DNA from 3 places in the Ancylobacter sp. TW_SC_1 genome. Region 1 is predicted to be linked to each of the others. Evidence: riboswitches for the same ligand, from Rfam matches in the RefSeq annotation. Region 1 holds a riboswitch; each other region holds the start of a gene.
What was found. A riboswitch is a leader RNA that binds a small molecule or an ion and turns the genes downstream of it on or off. The one in region 1 is predicted to bind thiamine pyrophosphate.
Positions count from the first base shown of each region.

Region 2: another riboswitch for thiamine pyrophosphate. It lies ahead of thiD (bifunctional hydroxymethylpyrimidine kinase/phosphomethylpyrimidine kinase); the one in region 1 lies ahead of thiC (phosphomethylpyrimidine synthase ThiC).
Region 3: another riboswitch for thiamine pyrophosphate. It lies ahead of AC1PZ7_RS19365 (ABC transporter substrate-binding protein); the one in region 1 lies ahead of thiC (phosphomethylpyrimidine synthase ThiC).

Region 1 is NZ_CM166365.1:1,587,588-1,593,252, reverse strand. Features, by position in the region: gene AC1PZ7_RS07290 (SDR family NAD(P)-dependent oxidoreductase) at 1-340, shown strand, start outside; gene AC1PZ7_RS07285 (sugar kinase) at 452-1,360, shown strand; gene AC1PZ7_RS07280 (cation diffusion facilitator family transporter) at 1,496-2,383, shown strand; gene AC1PZ7_RS07275 (lytic murein transglycosylase) at 2,388-3,623, opposite strand; TPP riboswitch at 3,747-3,874, shown strand; gene thiC (phosphomethylpyrimidine synthase ThiC) at 3,957-5,665, shown strand, end outside.
Region 2 is NZ_CM166365.1:2,580,703-2,586,367, forward strand. Features, by position in the region: gene AC1PZ7_RS11910 (c-type cytochrome) at 147-593, shown strand; gene AC1PZ7_RS11915 (cytochrome b/b6 domain-containing protein) at 595-1,302, shown strand; gene AC1PZ7_RS11920 (DMT family transporter) at 1,341-2,285, shown strand; gene AC1PZ7_RS11925 (Lrp/AsnC ligand binding domain-containing protein) at 2,295-2,531, opposite strand; TPP riboswitch at 2,658-2,771, shown strand; gene thiD (bifunctional hydroxymethylpyrimidine kinase/phosphomethylpyrimidine kinase) at 2,835-3,641, shown strand; gene AC1PZ7_RS11935 (MFS transporter) at 3,734-4,915, shown strand; gene dgcA (N-acetyl-D-Glu racemase DgcA) at 4,885-5,665, opposite strand, start outside.
Region 3 is NZ_CM166365.1:4,093,495-4,099,159, forward strand. Features, by position in the region: gene AC1PZ7_RS19345 (ABC transporter permease) at 1-527, shown strand, start outside; gene AC1PZ7_RS19350 (diguanylate cyclase domain-containing protein) at 704-1,570, shown strand; gene AC1PZ7_RS19355 (diguanylate cyclase domain-containing protein) at 1,643-2,650, shown strand; partial or broken gene AC1PZ7_RS19360 (winged helix-turn-helix domain-containing protein) at 2,569-3,771, shown strand; TPP riboswitch at 3,818-3,915, shown strand; gene AC1PZ7_RS19365 (ABC transporter substrate-binding protein) at 4,009-4,947, shown strand; gene clcA (H(+)/Cl(-) exchange transporter ClcA) at 5,093-5,665, shown strand, end outside.

The DNA of each region.
Region 1 (5,665 bases):
GGGCCGCGAGATCGACTTCGCCGCCGGTCCCTACGGCGTGTTCAAGGCCGCGCTGATCCACTACACGCAGGGGCTCGCCTTCCAGCTCGCGCCGAAGAAGATCCGTGCCAACACGGTGTCGCCCGGCAACACCTATTTCGCCGGCGGCATCTGGAACCAGATCAAGGACGGCAACCCGGCCCTGTATGCCGAGGCGCTGGCGCTGAACCCCACCGGCCGCATGGCCACGCCGCAGGAAATCGCCAACGCCGCCGTCTTCCTGGCGAGCCCGGCGGCAAGCTTCATCTACGGCACCAACCTCGTCGTCGATGGCGCGCTGACCCGCGGCGTCCAGTTCTGACATCGCCTTCCGCGTCCCGCCTGGGCGGGGCGCGGAACCGGCCGACGCTTGCCTCCGGCCGGGAATGGGGCGACCCTCCGGCGCGAATCGAAGTTCTACGGAGGAAGCGTCATGGCCAAGGTAATCTCGATCGGCGAAGTCATGGTCGAGCTCTCCCGTGGCGCCGATGGTCGCTTCGGGCTGTCGCTCGGCGGCGACACCTTCAACACCGCCGTCTATCTCGCCCGCGCCGGCGTCGACACCGCCTACGCGACCGCGCTCGGCGACGACCGCTATTCCGATGCGATCCGCGCCTCGGCGCAGGGCGAAGGCGTCGGCACGGAGCTGATGCTGCGCGTGCCCGGCCGCACGGCGGGTCTCTACCTCATCGACACCGACGCCCAGGGCGAGCGCTCCTTCACCTATTGGCGCGACAGCGCCCCGGCGCGCGAATTGTTCGAGCTGCCCGGCTGGGAGACCGTGGCCGAGGCGATGATCGAGGCGAATCTGGTCTACCTCTCCGGCATAACCCTCTCGCTCTATTCCAATGCCGGCCTCGGCCGGCTGTTCGCGACGCTGGAATTCGCCCGCGAGCAGGGCGCACGCATCGTCTTCGACGGCAATTTCCGCCCGCGGAACTGGAAGGGCGACATCGCCCGCGCCCGCGCCGTCTATGCGCAGGCGCTCAAGCGTACCACCATCGCGCTGCCGACCTTCGAGGACGAGGTGACGCTGTGGGGCGACGGCTCGCCGGCCGCCACCGCCGACCGCCTCGGCACCTTCGGCGTGCAGGAAATCGTCGTGAAGAACGGCGCGGAGGGCGCGCTGGTCGTTGCCGGCGGCACCTCGCAATTCGTGCCGATCCCACAGCCGGTCGAGCCGGTGGACACCACGGCGGCGGGCGACAGCTTCAACGCGGCCTACCTCGCCGCCCGCCTCGGCGGCGAGGCCCCGGCGGCGGCGGCAGAGGCCGGCCACCAGCTCGCCGGCCGCGTCATCCGCCATCGCGGCGCGATCCTGCCGCGCCATGCCAATGCCTGAGCGCGGCAACGCGAAAGCGCGCTGCGAACGCTTCTGCGAATGACTTGCAAGTCATTGGACTTGCTTGATTTTCCTGGCACGACCCACTAATCGGTCCGACAGCGGGCGCGCGGCGCCGGAACGGGTATGGCGCCGATGGCTCAGTCCTCGCGGATTGCAATGATCAATGTCGGCATCAGCCTGCTGGTGCTCGGGCTGAAATACGCCGCCTTCCTGCTCACCGGCAGCGTCGCGCTCTATTCCGACGCCCTGGAGAGCATCGTCAACGTCGCCACCTCCGTCGCCGCCGTGATCGCGCTCCGGGTGAGCGCCAAGCCGGCCGACGCGGCCCACCCCTATGGCTATGCCAAGGCCGAGTATTTCTCCGCCGTCATCGTCGGCGTGCTCATCGTCGTCGCCGCCATTTCGATCTTCCGCGAGGTGTATATCGGCTGGCAGGATCCGCGCCCACTCGACGCGCCGCTGCACGGCCTGCTGGTCAATGCCGGCGCGACCGTGGTCAACGCGGTCTGGTGCGTGGTGCTGCTGCGCGCGGGCCGGCGCGCCCGCTCGCCGGCGCTGGTCGCCGATGGCCGCCATCTGATCACCGACGTCGCCTCGTCCGCCGGCGTGCTCGCGGGCGTCGCCATCGCCGCGGCGTCCGGCTGGGACCGGCTCGACCTCGTCCTTGCCGGCCTGGTCGCCGTCAACATCCTGTGGTCGGGCTGGTCGGTGCTGAAGGAGAGCGTCGGCGGACTGATGGACCAGGCGGTGCCGGCCGAGACGCTGGGCCGCATCCGCCATCTCATCGCGGCGGAGGCGACCGGCGCCATCGAGGCACACGATCTGCGCACGCGCCAGGCCGGGCGCATGATCTTCGTCGACTTCCACCTCGTGGTGCCCGGCGACATGCCGGTGAGCGAGGCGCACGCCATCTGCGACCGGATCGAGGACGCGCTGGAGGCCGCCGTCGCCGGCGTGCTGGTCAACATCCATGTCGAGCCGGAGGCCAAGGCCAAGCAGCACGGCATACCGGTGATCTGACGCCTCAGCGCCCCGTCCGCAGCGCCGCCAGTAGGTCCGGCGTGGGGTAGGAATCGGCCGGCAGGCCGAGGCGCATCTGCTCGACTTTGACCGCCTGCCGCGTCGCCGCGCCGGTGATGCCGTCGATGCGCCCGACATGGTGGCCGCGCGCATTGAGCAGGGTCTGCAGCTCCTTCACCTGCGCCATGGACAGCACCGGAATCCTGTCGCCCTGGCCGCGATTGAACGGGCCGGCGCCGGCGACGCGGGCGGCCAGATAGGCCGCCGAGGTCGCGTAGACGAGCGAGTTGTTCCACTCGGTGAAGACGTCGAAATTCGGATAGACGAGAAAGGCCGGGCCGTTGCGCCCCATCGGCAGCAGCAGCGAGGCGGGAAGCTGGTCGGCGGGAAGCTGACCACCGCCGGCCCGCACCACGCCCGCCTTCGCCCATTGGGCGCGCGGATGCTTGACGGCGAGGTCCGCCTGGTCCCAGGGGAGGTTGGGCGGCACGCGCACTTCCTCCAGCCAGGGCTGGCCGGCCTTCCAGCCGAGCGCGCGGATATAGTTGGCGGCCGAGGCGAGCGCGTCGGGCGCCGAGCGGATCAGGTCGACCCGGCCGTCGCCGTCGAAGTCGACGCCGTAATTGAGATAGTGGTCGGGCAGGAACTGGAACTGGCCGAGTTCACCCGCCCACGGGCCGCGCATGGTCTGCGCGGTCAGATCGCCGCGGTCGATGATCTTCAGCGCCGCCATCAGCTGGGTGCGGAACATCTCCGCCCGCCGGCAGTCCCAGGCGAGCGAGGCCACCGAGCGAATCGTCTGCTTGTCGCCCATGAAGGCGCCGAAATCGGTCTCCAGCCCCCAGAAGGCGACCAGCACCGCCCCCGGTACCCCGAAGGTCTGCTCGATCCGGCTGAACAGCGCCGGGTTCTTCTGGATCTGCTGGCGGCCCTGCTGGATGCGGTAATTGGCGACCATGCGGTCGGAAAACTGGAAGAAGCTCTGCCCGAACACCTTCTGCCCGCGGTCGGTGCCGACGATGTCGGGCGCGTAGGTCACGCCGTTCAGCGCCGCGGCCACGGTGCGCGGCGAGACGCCCTGCGCCACCGCCTGCTGCTTGAAGCCGGCCAGCCACTGGTCGAAGCCGGCACCGTTATTGCCGCAGCTCTGCTGGGCGGATGCCGCTACCGGAAAGGCGAACGGCGCGATGACCGCCGCCGCGATGGCAACCTTCCGGAGCGAAGTCTTCAAGCTGCGCATGGGCACTCCCCGATGGCTCGATGCGTCGTTTCCTCACGAATCAGCAATCTACAGGAAATGCGGCGGCGGCAGGGTGACGGGGCGCCGCGGAATTGACCGGCGGGCGACTTTGGTCGACTATCGACCCGTTCCAAGGGGAGCCCCGCTAGGGGGCTGAGAGAGCGCCGGCCACGCCGCAGGGCAAGGCAACGCGATGACCCTTCGAACCTGATCCGGGTCATGCCGGCGAAGGGATCGGAACCGAATGGCGTGTCGCGCGCGTGTCGCACATCGCCATCCTTCCCCAACGTCAAACACCCGGATCTCCCCGACCATCGGTTCTGGAGATCCATCATGACGACCAAAAACCTGAAAGACACCGGCACCATCGGCGTCGCCACCGGGCCCATTCCCGGCTCGCGGCGCATCTATGCCGACTGCCCGGCGCGCGGCTTTCGCGTGCCGTTCCGCGAAATCCTGCTGCACCCTTCCGCCAACGAGCCCAACCTCGCCGTCTACGATGCCTCCGGCCCCTATACCGACGAGAGCGCGGCCATCGACATCGCCGCCGGCCTCGCGCGCCCGCGTGACGCCTGGGTCCGCGCGCGCGCAGATGTTGAGGAGTACGACGGGCGCCGGGTGAAGCCGGAGGACAACGGCCATGTCGGCGACGACAGGCTGGTGACGCCCTTCCCGCTCCACCACCGCCCGCTGCGGGCCAAAGCCGGCGCTGTGACCCAGATGGCCTATGCGCGGGCCGGCATCGTCACCCCGGAGATGGAATATGTCGCCCTGCGCGAGAACGGCCTGCGCGAGCGCATCGGCGAGATCATCCGCGACGGCGAGGATTTCGGCGCGGCGATCCCGGATGTCGTGACGCCGGAATTCGTGCGCGACGAGGTGGCGCGCGGGCGTGCCGTCATCCCCGCCAACATCAATCATGGCGAGCTCGAGCCGATGGCGATCGGCCGCAACTTCCTCGTCAAGATCAACGCCAATATCGGCAATTCGGCCGTCACCTCGTCGGTGGCGGACGAAGTGGACAAGATGGTGTGGGCGATACGCTGGGGTGCCGACACGGTGATGGACCTCTCCACCGGGCGCAACATCCACAACATCCGCGAATGGATCGTGCGCAACGCGCCGGTGCCGATCGGAACGGTGCCGATCTACCAGGCGCTGGAGAAGGTCGGCGGCGTCGCCGAGGACCTCACCTGGGAGGTGTTCCGCGACACGCTGGTCGAGCAGGCCGAGCAGGGCGTGGACTATTTCACCATCCATGCCGGGGTGCGCCTGCCCTATGTGCCGCTGACCGCGAAGCGCGTGACTGGCATCGTCTCGCGCGGCGGCTCGATCATGGCCAAGTGGTGCCTCGCCCATCACCGCGAGAGCTTCCTCTACGAGCGTTTCGCCGAGATCTGCGAGATCATGCGGGCCTATGACGTCACCTTCTCGCTCGGCGACGGGCTGCGCCCCGGCTCCATCGCCGACGCCAACGACGCGGCGCAGTTCGCCGAACTGGAGACGCTGGGCGAACTGACCAGGATCGCGTGGGAAAACGACTGCCAGGTGATGATCGAAGGCCCCGGCCATGTGCCGATGCACAAGATCAAGGCCAACATGGACAAGCAGCTGGCTGTCTGCGGCGAGGCGCCCTTCTATACGCTCGGGCCGCTGACCACGGATATCGCACCCGGCTACGACCACATCACCTCCGGCATCGGCGCGGCGATGATCGGCTGGTTCGGCACCGCCATGCTCTGCTACGTCACGCCCAAGGAGCATCTCGGCCTGCCCAACCGCGACGACGTGAAGACCGGCGTCATCACCTACAAGATCGCCGCCCATGCCGCCGACCTCGCCAAGGGCCACCCGCTGGCGCGCGCCTGGGACGACGCACTCTCGCGGGCGCGTTTCGAGTTCCGCTGGCAGGACCAGTTCAGCCTCGCGCTCGATCCCGACACGGCGACCGCCTTCCACGACGAGACGCTGCCGAAGGAGGCGCACAAGCTGGCGCATTTCTGCTCCATGTGCGGGCCGAAATTCTGCTCGATGAAGATCAG
Region 2 (5,665 bases), 990 kb from region 1:
GGTATTCACCATACCTCATCCGGCAGGATCTGACGTTCCCTTCACGAGCGCGCGAACGCGACTTCCTGCCGATTGTCATTGTCTGGAGCGACAATAAGGTGGCGGGGTATGTGCTGCGTCGCAGCACGTCGATGAGGGAGCTTTTCATGTCGCGTCGCCTGACGATTGCCGGTGCAATCGCCATCTTCACTGCCGTCGCGACCACCGCGGTGGTCGCCCAGTCCGACGTCGTGAAGGAACGACAGACCCTGCTGAAGGAGTTCGGCAGCGTGACCAAGCCCGTCGGCGGAATGCTGCGCGGGAACACGCCGTTCGATCTCGCGGCCGTGCAGGCGGCGCTCGACACCTATGTCAAGAATGCCAAGGTCCTGCCGACGCTTTTCCCGCTGGGCTCCGGGCCCGGCCCGGATACCGAGGCGCTGGAGACGGTGTGGACCAAGACGCCCGAATTCGAGGCGCTCTTCGCCAAGCTCGGCAGCGATGCCGCCGCTGCCCGTGCCGCGATCACCGACGAGGCCAGCTTCAAGGCGAACTTCCCCGGCGTGATCCGCACCTGCGGAACCTGCCACGACACCTTCCGCCAGAAGAAGTGACGTGAGCGCGCGTACCGATTCGCCCGCGCCGGCCGGCGTGCTGGCGTGGGACCTGCCGACGCGGATCGCCAAATGGGGGCTGGCGGCGCTGGTCGGCCTCGCTTTCGCGAGCCGGTATTACGGCGACGCCGATCTCGTCTGGCACCAGTGGAACGGGCTTGCCGTGCTGGTGGTGGTCGTGTTCCGCCTGCTGTGGGGCCTCGTCGGTGGCTCGACGGCGCGCTTCGCCGGCTTCCTGCGCGGGCCGGCGGCGGGGCTGCGCTATGGGGAGAGACTGCTGCGCGGACGTCCGCCGCATTATCTCGGTCACAACCCGCTCGGCGGCTGGATGGTCGCGGCGCTGCTGATCATGGTCGCGGCGCAGGCGCTGAGCGGGCTGTTCACCAGCGACGACATCACGGTCTACGCGCCGATGACGGCGACGGTCAGCGACGAGACCATCCGCAGCGCCTCGGTCTGGCACCAGCGGCTCTACCCGGTCCTGCTGTGGCTGATCGGCCTGCATGTGGCGGCGAACCTCGTCTATTCGCTGTTCGGCAGGGACAACCTGATCCGCGCCATGATCAGCGGCCGCAAGCCGGCCGGGGACTACGCCGACCGCGCGCCGGCCACGCCCGGTGCCGTCGGAGCGGCATTGGCCTGCCTCGCGGCCGCGGTCGCCGTGGTGTTCGGCGGCATCGCGCTGGCGGGCGGTGATCCCTTCCCCTGAAATGACGGGTCCGTCCCGCTTGCGGGCGGGGCGGACTCGTGCTCCATGGCGCCATCATGCACGCGCTCAAGGGCATCGCGCTTCAGATCAGCGCGACGTTCCTTTTCACCATCATGTCGGCCCTCGTCCGTATCGTCTCGGAACATGTTCCGACTGGCGAAGTGGTGTTCTCGCGCTCCTTCTTCGCCCTGTTTCCGCTCATGGCGCTGCTCGCCTGGCGCGGCGAGATCAGCGCGGCGGTGCGCACCGCCCATCCGTTCGGCCATATCGCGCGCGGCACCATCGGCGTCTGCGCCATGAGCCTGGGCTTTGCCGCGCTGGCGCGGATCCCGCTGGCGGATGCGACCGCCATCGGCTTCGCCACACCGCTGCTCACCGTCGTCCTCGCGGCGATCGTGCTGCGCGAGCGGGTGCAGGCCTATCGCTGGGCGGCGGTGACGGTGGGGCTCGGCGGCGTGGTGGTGATGCTCTGGCCGCATATGTCGGGCTCGTTCGATACCCCGGAACACATGTTCGGCGCGCTCTTCGCGCTGCTCGGCGCGAGTTGCACGGCCGGGGCGATGGTCCAGGTGCGGCGGCTGACGCAGACCGAATCGACCGCGGCCATCGTGTTCTATTTCCAGGCGCTGGCGGCCATTGCCGGGCTCGCCACCGCCGGCTGGGGCTGGGTGCTGCCGAGCGCGCGGGAGGCCGTGCTGCTGCTGGCGATCGGCTTCCTCGGCGGGGTCGGCCAGATCCTGCTGACCGAGAGCTACCGCTACGCCCCGGCCTCGGTGGTGGCGCCGTTCGCCTATTCGGCGATGCTGTGGTCGCTGCTGCTCGGCTTCATCCTGTTCGCCGAGATTCCGCCGGTGCTCGTCGTGCTCGGCGCGGCCATCGTGATCGGGGCCGGGCTCTTCGTCATCTGGCGCGAGCGCCGGCTCGGCATCGACCGCAGCCGGGCCGAGGAGGCGGCGACGCCGCCCGCCGGGCCGACGGCCTGAGGCGCGACGTCAGAACGCCTTGAAGGTGATGATGGTGCGGGTGTCTTGGATGCCCGGGAACTGCTGCACCTTCTCGTTCACGAAATGGCCGATGTCGGCGCCCTCGGGCACGTAGAACTTGACCAACAGGTCGAACTCGCCGGCGGTCGAGTAGATTTCCGAGGCGATCTCCGCGTCGGCGATGGCGTTCGCCACCTCGTAGGAGCGGCCGAGGTGACATTTGATCTGCATGAAGAAAGGGACCATCGCGGCGTTCCGGCTTCGGGGCGGGAGGCCGATAAGGAACAGAACGCCGGTTCGCGCGCAACCCCCTCGGCCGCCCGGGACGAGCCCGGCTTGCGCGGGCGCGCGGCTTCGCCTATCGCTCGCGGGACGATCTCGTTGGGGTGCCCGTGGCGTTGAGGCGCGGATGGGCTGAGAGGCGTTCAGCCAACCCACGAACCTGATCCGGGTCATGCCGGCGGAGGAAACGGATCGCGCACGTCCGGGGCGGCCATGTGCCCCCCGACGGGGACGCTTCCGGCCTCGATGCGGCGAGAGAGGCGTAGCATGGGCGGTTCCACACCGATCGCGGTGACGATGGCGGGTTCGGATTCCGGCGGCGGCGCCGGCATCCAGGCCGATCTCAAGACCTTCTCGGCGCTCTGCGTGTATGGCGCCAGCGTCATCACCGCGCTCACGGCGCAGAACACGCTCGGCGTGACCGGCATCCACGACGTTCCGCCGGCCTTCATCGCCGCGCAGATCGACGCGGTCTTCTCCGATCTCGACGTGGACGCGGTGAAGATCGGCATGCTGTCGCGTCCCGAAGCGATCACCGAGGTGGCGTCCGGCCTCGTGCGCCATGGCGTGTCGACCGTGGTGCTCGACCCGGTGATGATCGCCGCCTCGGGCGACCGGCTGCTGGTGCCCGAGGCCATCGAGACGCTGCGCCGCGAGCTGTTGCCGCGGGCGCTCCTGATCACGCCGAACCTGCCCGAGGCGGCGGCACTGCTCGACGAAGAGCCGGCCGAGGATCTCGCGACGGTGCGGGCTCAGGCCGAGCGGCTGCTGGCGTTCGGGCCGCGCGCGGTGCTCGTCAAGGGCGGCCATGGCGAGGGGCCGGACAGCGTCGACGTGCTGCTCGACGCCGATGGCTTTCTCGAACTCAGCGCGCCGCGCATTGTCACTCGCAACACGCACGGCACGGGCTGCACGCTCTCCTCCGCCATCGCCGCCGGCCTTGCCAAGGGCCTGCCTCTGCGCGCGGCGGTCGAGGCGGCGAAGGACTATCTCACCCGCGCCCTCGCGCGCTCCGAGGAACTGACCATCGGGCGGGGCCACGGCCCGGTGCATCACTTCCACGCCTGGTGGTGAGGTTTTCGCGGTTCGCGGCGGCGCTGGCCACTGAGGCCTCGTAAGCCGGCCCCGCGCCTGCTATCGAGGCGGCGAATCCCGCGAGTAGCCGCGTGCCCGTCATCGCCCCACGCCATGCCATTGCCGCCGTCTATGCCGGGCTGTTCTTCGGCATCGGCGTCTTCATGCCGTTCTTCCCGATCTGGCTGGAAGCGCGCGGCTTCGACGCGGCGATGATCGCGCTCGCGCTCGCCGTGCCGCAATCGGTGCGCCTCGTCACCATGCCGGTGGGCGGACTGCTCGCCGACCGCAGCGGCCGGCCGCGCGCGACGCTGATCGGCTATTCCTGCGCCACGGCGCTGTGCTTCGTCGGCATCGTCCTCGCCCCCAACGCGACACTGATCCTCGTCGGGCTCGGGCTTGCCGCCGCCTTCTGGCAGCCCAGCCTGCCGGTGCTCGATGCCTATGCAGTGGCGCGCCGCCGCGAGGGGCTGATCGACTACGGACGCGTGCGGCTGTGGGGCTCGATGGCCTTCATCGGCGGCAATCTGGTGGCCGGCGGACTGCTCGGCGGGCTCGTCCTCGGCGCCGTGCCGCACGACACGGTGATCTGGCTCATCGTCGCGGCGAGCCTCGCGGCGGCGCTGGCGGCGGCGACCCTCGAGGAGGTGAAGCAGCCGCCGCGCGCCGCGACGGCGGAAGCGCGCCATGCGCTGGCCGGACTGGCGCCGGTGCTGTTCGTCGGTCTGGCGGCGGCGGCGCTGGTGCAGGGGTCGCACGCGGTGCTCTATGCCTTCGCCTCCATCCAGTGGCACGGCAAGGGGCTGTCCGACACGGTGATCGGCCTGCTGTGGTCGCTCGGCGTGCTGGCCGAGGTGGTGCTGTTCCATTTCGGCACGCCGGTGACGCGCCGGCTCGGGCCGGAGCGCCTGCTCCTGCTCGGCGGCCTCGCCGGCGTTCTTCGTTTCGGCGGGATGGCGTTCGACCCGCCGCTGCTGCTTCTGCTGCTGCTCCAGCCGCTGCACGCACTGACCTTCGGCTGCACCTATCTCGGCACGGTCGAACTCGTCGCCCGCCACGCGCCGCCGGGGCGCGGCGCCAGCGTGCAGGCCATGGCAGCCTGGGCGACGGCGGTCGCCATGGCCGGGGCCACACTCGCCTCGGGCCCGTTGTGGCAGAGTTTCGGCGCGGCGGCGTTCTTTGCCTCGGCGGGGCTTGCCGCCCTCGGCACGCTGCTGGCCATCGTCGCCTGGGCCGGCGCCGGTCAGCCCCAGAGCGCGGGATCGGGCGGGTAGACGACGCTGCCCTCATAGCGCAGGGCCGGGGTGCGGTCGGCGGCCAGCAGCAGCGGGCCGTCGAGGTCGACGAACCGCGCCAGCGGCGTGAGCAGCAGCGCGGGGGCCATGGCGAGCGAGGTCGCGACCATGCAGCCGACCATGATGTCGAGGCCGGCCGCCTGCGCGGCGCGGGCCAGCGCGATCGCCTCGGTCAGGCCGCCGGTCTTGTCGAGCTTGATGTTGAGCACATCGTAGCGGCCGATGAGGCCGGGGAGGCTGTCCAGCCCATGCGCGCTCTCATCCGCGCAGACCGGGACGGGGCGCGCGATCCGCGCCAGGAGCTCGTCCTGCGCCGCCGGCAGGGGCTGCTCGACCAGCTCGACGCCGGCCTGCGCGCAGGCGGCGAGATTTTCCGCGAGATCACCGGGCGTCCAGCCCTCATTCGCGTCGACGATGAGCCGGGCGCCGGGAACCGCCGCGCGGACTGCGGCGAGCCGCGCCATGTCTCCCGGCGCGCCGAGCTTGAGCTTGAGCAGTTCGTGCCCGGCCGCCCGCGCGGCGTCGGCCATGGCCTGCGGCGTGCCGAGGCTGATGGTGAAGGCGGTGACGACCGGCCGCGGCGCCGGCAGGCCGGCCAGCTCATGCACCGGCACGCCGGCGCGCTTGGCCGCGATGTCCCACATGGCGCAATCGAGCGCATTGCGCGCCGCACCTGCAGGCATGAGCGACATCAGTTCGTCGTGCCGAAGCCCGTCGGCGACAGGCCCC
Region 3 (5,665 bases), 2.3 Mb from region 1:
TCGCCATGGCGGCGTCGCCACTGGCCCGCCGCGCCATGCGCCCGGTGCTGCTGGTGGCGCAGGCCCTGCCGGTCTTCGCCATCGCCCCGTTGCTGGTCATCTGGTTCGGCTTCGGGCTCGCCTCGAAGATCGTGATGGCGAGCCTCATCATCTTCTTCCCCGTCGCCTCCGCCTTCCATGACGGGCTCGCCCGCACCGAGCAGGGTCTCGTGGACCTCGCCCGGCTGAGCGGGGCGGGCACGGCGAAGACGCTGCGTTACATCCGGATCCCCGCCGCCCTGCCCGGGCTCGCCTCGGGCCTGCGCGTCGCCACGGCCGTCTCGCCCATCGGCGCGGTGGTCGGCGAATGGGTCGGCGCCTCGGCGGGGCTCGGCTATCTCATGCTCTATTCCAATGCGCGCATGCAGACCGACATGGTGTTCGCCGCGCTCGCGGTGTTGCTCGCAGTGGCGCTCCTGCTCTTCACGCTGGTCGACTGGGGGCTGACGCGGCTCGTGCCCTGGGCGCCGGAGACGGCGGAAGTGTGAGAGTCGGCCGCATGACATGCGTCAAGGATGTGTACCTTGGGTAAGGTATAGTATAATTATAAATGGCGTGCCTTGGCTGAAGCGACATAGTGTTCCCTGGCGAGCCCCCAACGGTCTGCATCTTGCCGCAACAACTGCAAATCCCACGTGATGTTCTGAACCAGGCGCTGCTCGACATGTTCGAGTTTTCGCCGATCGCCTTCTGCATTACCACCGCCGACGTCGAATCCCGCTACGTGAAGGTCAATTCGGCCTACCTCCAGCTGATCCAGCGGAGCTGGGAGGAGATTGCCTCGCGCACCATCGCGCTCGACCTCGGCACGGCGATCGATGCTCCGGAGCGCCTGCGCCGCCTGCGCAGGCTGGAGGAGGAAGGCTTCTACAAGCTGGAGGAGGTCTATATCCGCCAGGCCTCCGGCCGCCTCGTTCCCACGCTCATCTCGGCACAACGACGGGTCATCGACGACACCAGCCTCGACATCGAGATCATCATCGACAATTCCGAGCGCAAGGAATTCGAGGCCGCCATCACCCGGGCGGCCTATACGGACGCGATCACCGGCCTGCCGAACCGGAAGGCGTTCAACGACACGCTGGCCCGCATGGCCACGGAAATGAAGCCGGGCGAGGGCGTCGGGCTCGCCTTCATCGACCTCAACGGCTTCAAGAAGATCAACGACCTCTATGGTCACGACGTGGGGGATTGGCTGCTCACCCGCATTGGCCGGCGGCTGCGCCAGTACGCCAGCCCCGAGCATTTCGTGGGGCGACTTGGCGGCGACGAGTTCGCCATCCTGTTCCGCTCGACCGGCATGGACGAAGACAAGCGCCACGCCGACTTCCTGCGGCTCGGCGAGGCGACCTGCCGGGACATGGACCTCAACGGTCAGCCGATTGCGGTCGGCCTGGCCATCGGCATCGCCATCGCCGACGGTCCGCTCGCCGTCCAGACGCTGCTCCACCGCGCCGACGCGCTGATGTATGTGGCCAAGGCCGGGGCCGGCAATGTGGATGTGCGAATGCAGCACTTCGCCGACGCCTGACCAGTTTGGGCGGGCTTGCATCGCGCCCGGCTTGGACGGACGATCCCCGTGCCGTCGATCCAGTGAGGATCCATGATCCCGAGCACCGTGATCTATGAAGCGCTTGCGGACGTGTTCGAGCTCTCGCCGGTGGCGATCTGCATTTCCACGGCCGAGCACGTCTCCCGGTACATCATGGCCAATCCCGCCTACCTCGCCATGATCGGGCGCAGCTGGGACGAGATCGAGGGCCAGCCCATGTATCTCGACACCGTGCGCGCGCTCGACTCCCCGGAACGGCTGCGCCGCATCCACGCGCTGGAAACCGTCGGCCTGTACGAGCTCGAGGAGATCGACCTGCGCCACGTCTCCGGCCACATCATCCCCACGCTGGTCTCGACGCAGCGCCGCGTCATCAATGGCCAGACGTTCGACATCGAGATCATCATCGACAATTCCGAGCGCAAGGCGTTCGAGCGCCGCATCATCGAGGCCGCCTACACCGACGTGGTGACCGGCCTGCCCAACCGGGCGGCTTTCGACAACCGGCTGCGCAAGCTGCTGGAGCGGTTCGCGCCGCATGAGGGCGTCTGCCTCGCCTATATCGATCTCAATGGCTTCAAGTCGATAAATGACCGCCACGGCCACTCCATCGGCGACCAGGTGCTGCGGAGCTTCGCCGAGCGCCTGCGTGCCCATAGCGCCCCCGGCCATTTCGTCGCGCGCATCGGTGGCGACGAATTCGTACTGCTCCATTCCTTCGCCTGCGGCATCTCTCCGGAACATGGCGGACCCACCGGAGGGCCCACGGGGCAGGAGATGCAAATGCTCGCCGATGCGCTCTGTGCGCCGATGGACATCGAAGGACGAAACCTCGCCGTGGGCGCGGCCATCGGCGTTGCCGTCACCCGGCAGACGATCGGCGCCGATGCGCTGCTGCGCCGCGCCGACACCCTGATGTACGCTGCCAAGTCGACCGGCCGAACGGTCGCCGTAAACCTCGACCGGATCGACGACCCATGCCCCTCCGCCTCTCCAACGCCGACGCCCGACGTGTCTTCCTCGCCCGGCAGCAGCTCAGCCGCCCCCGCGGAACGCTGACCAAGACCGGACTTCTGCAACTGATCGACGACCTCGGCTTCGTGCAGGTCGACAGCATCGCCACCGTCGAGCGCGCGCATCATCACATCCTGTTCGCGCGCAACCCGACCTACAGGCGCGAGCACCTGACCGCGCTGCTGGAAAAGGACGGCGCGCTCTTCGAGCACTGGACGCACGACGCGGCGATCATCCCCAACACTTTCTTCGGCTACTGGAAGCACCGCTTCGCGCGCGCGCGCTAAACGCTGGCCGATCGCTGGCGCTCCTGGCACGAGAACGGCTTCGAGGGCTATGTCGACCATGTGCTGGAGCGGGTACGCGTCGAAGGCCGGCTGATGGCCCGCGATTTCGAGCAGGATGTGGACGCCGGAAAGCGCCCGCCCGGCGGCTGGTGGAACTGGCACCCGGAGAAGACCGCGCTCGAATATCACTGGCGCACCGGCGCGCTCGCCATTGCCGGGCGCGAGGGCTTCCAGAAGGTCTACGACCTCACCGAGCGCGTCATCCCCGCCCGGCATTTCGCGGGCGAGGTGAGCCCGGAGGCCTTCCTCGACTGGGCCTGCACCGCGGCGCTGGAGCGGCTCGGCTTCGCCACCCATGGCGAGATCGCCGCCTTCTGGGGACTGATCAGACCGGAGGAGGCGCGTGGCTGGGTGGCGGCGAACGCCCACAGGCTGGAGCCCGTGCTGGTCGAGGGCGCCGAGGGCGGCAAGCCGCGCGCCAGCCACGCCTTCAAAGGCAGCGCGGAGGATTTCGCCGCCCTGCCCGCCCCGCCGGCGCGGCTGCGTGTGCTCAGCCCCTTCGATCCGCTGCTGCGCGACCGCGCCCGGGCGGAGCGGCTGTTCGGATTCACCTATCGCATCGAGGTGTTCGTCCCGACCCCCAGGCGGGTCTATGGCTATTACGTCTTCCCGCTGCTGGAGGGCGACCGGCTGATCGGCCGCATCGACATGAAGGCGGACCGCAAGGCCGGCTCGCTCGACGTGCGCCGGCTCTGGCTGGAGCCGGGCGTGCGGGCCTCGACCGGCCGGCTCAATGCGCTCGACGCCGAACTCGCCCGGCTCGGCCGCTTCGCCGGGGTGGAGCGCACGGTCTATCTCGACGGCTGGCGCGGAGAATAGGCCCCACAGATTGCCCTGGCATACCGGCGATGCTAGCCTGCGCGCGTCCGAGGGGTGTCCCGCCGGCCGAAAGGCCGAAGGGGCTGAGATGGCACCTGCCAGACCCTTTGAACCTGATCCGGGTCATGCCGGCGAAGGGACGGAGCGACGGCGGGGCCTGATCCACGCGATGCGTGGCACCCGTGCCGGATTTCCCCCGAAAGCGCGCGCGCCGGATCTCCAACTGGGAGGAGATCCATGTTCACCAAGTTCGCCGCGACGGCATTCGCCCTCGCGCTCGGCCTCACCCCGGCGGCGGCCGCCGACAAGCTCACCGTCCTGCTCGACTGGTACGTCAATCCGGACCACGCGCCGCTGATCATCGCGCAGGAGAAGGGCTTCTTCAAAGCCCACGACCTCGATGTCGAGCTGGTGCCGCCGGCCGATCCGTCCGCCCCGCCCCGCCTCGTCGCCGCCGGTCAGGCGGATGTGGCGGTCAGCTACCAGCCGAGCCTTTATCTCTCGGTGAAGGAAGGGCTGCCGCTGGTGCGCTTCGGCACGCTGGTCTCCACCCCGCTCACCGCGCTGGTGGCGCTGAAGGACGGCCCGGTCAAGTCGATCGCCGACCTCAAGGGCAAGACGGTCGGCTATTCCGTGGCGGGCTTCGAGGACGCACTGCTCGGCACCATGCTGGCGAGCGCCGGGCTCACGCCGTCCGACGTGACGATGATCAACGTCAATTTCGCCCTCTCGCCCGCGCTGGTCGCCGGCAAGGTCGACGCGGTGATCGGCGCCTACCGCAATTTCGAGCTCACCCAGATCAGGCTTGAGGGCAAGGAGGGCATCGCCTTCTACCCCGAAGAGCACGGCGTGCCGGTGTTCGACGAGCTGATCTACGTGACCCACAAGGACAAGCTGGCCGACCCGCGGCTCAAGCGCTTCCTCGCTGCGGTCGAGGACGCCACCATCTACGTCCTCAACCATCCCGACGAGGCATGGCAGGCCTTCGTGACGGCCAATCCGAAGCTCGACGACGAGCTGAACCGCACCGCGTGGACCGACACGCTGCGCCGCTTCGCCCACGCGCCGGCCGCCCTCGACACGGAACGCTACGCCCGCTTCGGGGAGTTCATGAAGAGCCACAAGCTCATCGACAAGGTCGAGCCGGTCTCGACCTACGCCCCGCCCCTGCCCTGAGCATTCGCCCCGGAGCGCCCCGTCAACGGCCCCCTCGGCCACGTGTGCTCCGGGGGCGACAATATGCTCTGCCGCGCTTCCGGGCCCCGGCCGACGATGCTACCGATTGCAAACGGTTGCTGATTTGTCGGGAGAAGGTCGAGGCATGGGGAACGGGGCATATCACATCGTGGCGATCCTGGTTGGCGCGGTCGTCGGCCTGCTCGGCTCCGGCTTCCATGTCGGCGTCGAGAAGCTGACAGCCGCCTGGCCGGCCTTCCTGCAGACCACGCTCCAGTTCGAAGGCCTCGTGCTTTACGCCGCCGCCGCCCTCGTCGCCGCCGGCATGGCCGTCGTCTCGCTCTGGCTGGTGCGCACCTACGCGCCGGAAGCCAGCGGATCGGGCGTGCCCGAGATCGAGGGGGCGATGGAGGGACTGCGCGAGGTGCGCTGGCATCGCGTTCTGCCGGTGAAATTCATTGCGGGCCTGCTGTCGCTTTCCTCCGGCATGGTGCTCGGCCGCGAGGGGCCGACCATCCATATCGGCGCCTCCGTCGCCAAGGCCGCCTCCGACCTGATGAAATGGTCCGGCGAGGACATGCGCGGCCTGCTGGCGGCCGGCGGCGCGGCGGGGCTTGCCGCCGCCTTCAACGCGCCGCTCGCGGCGGTGCTGTTCGTCATCGAGGAAACCCGGCGGCAGTTCCCCTATTCCTCGCGCACCTATATCGCCGTGGTGCTG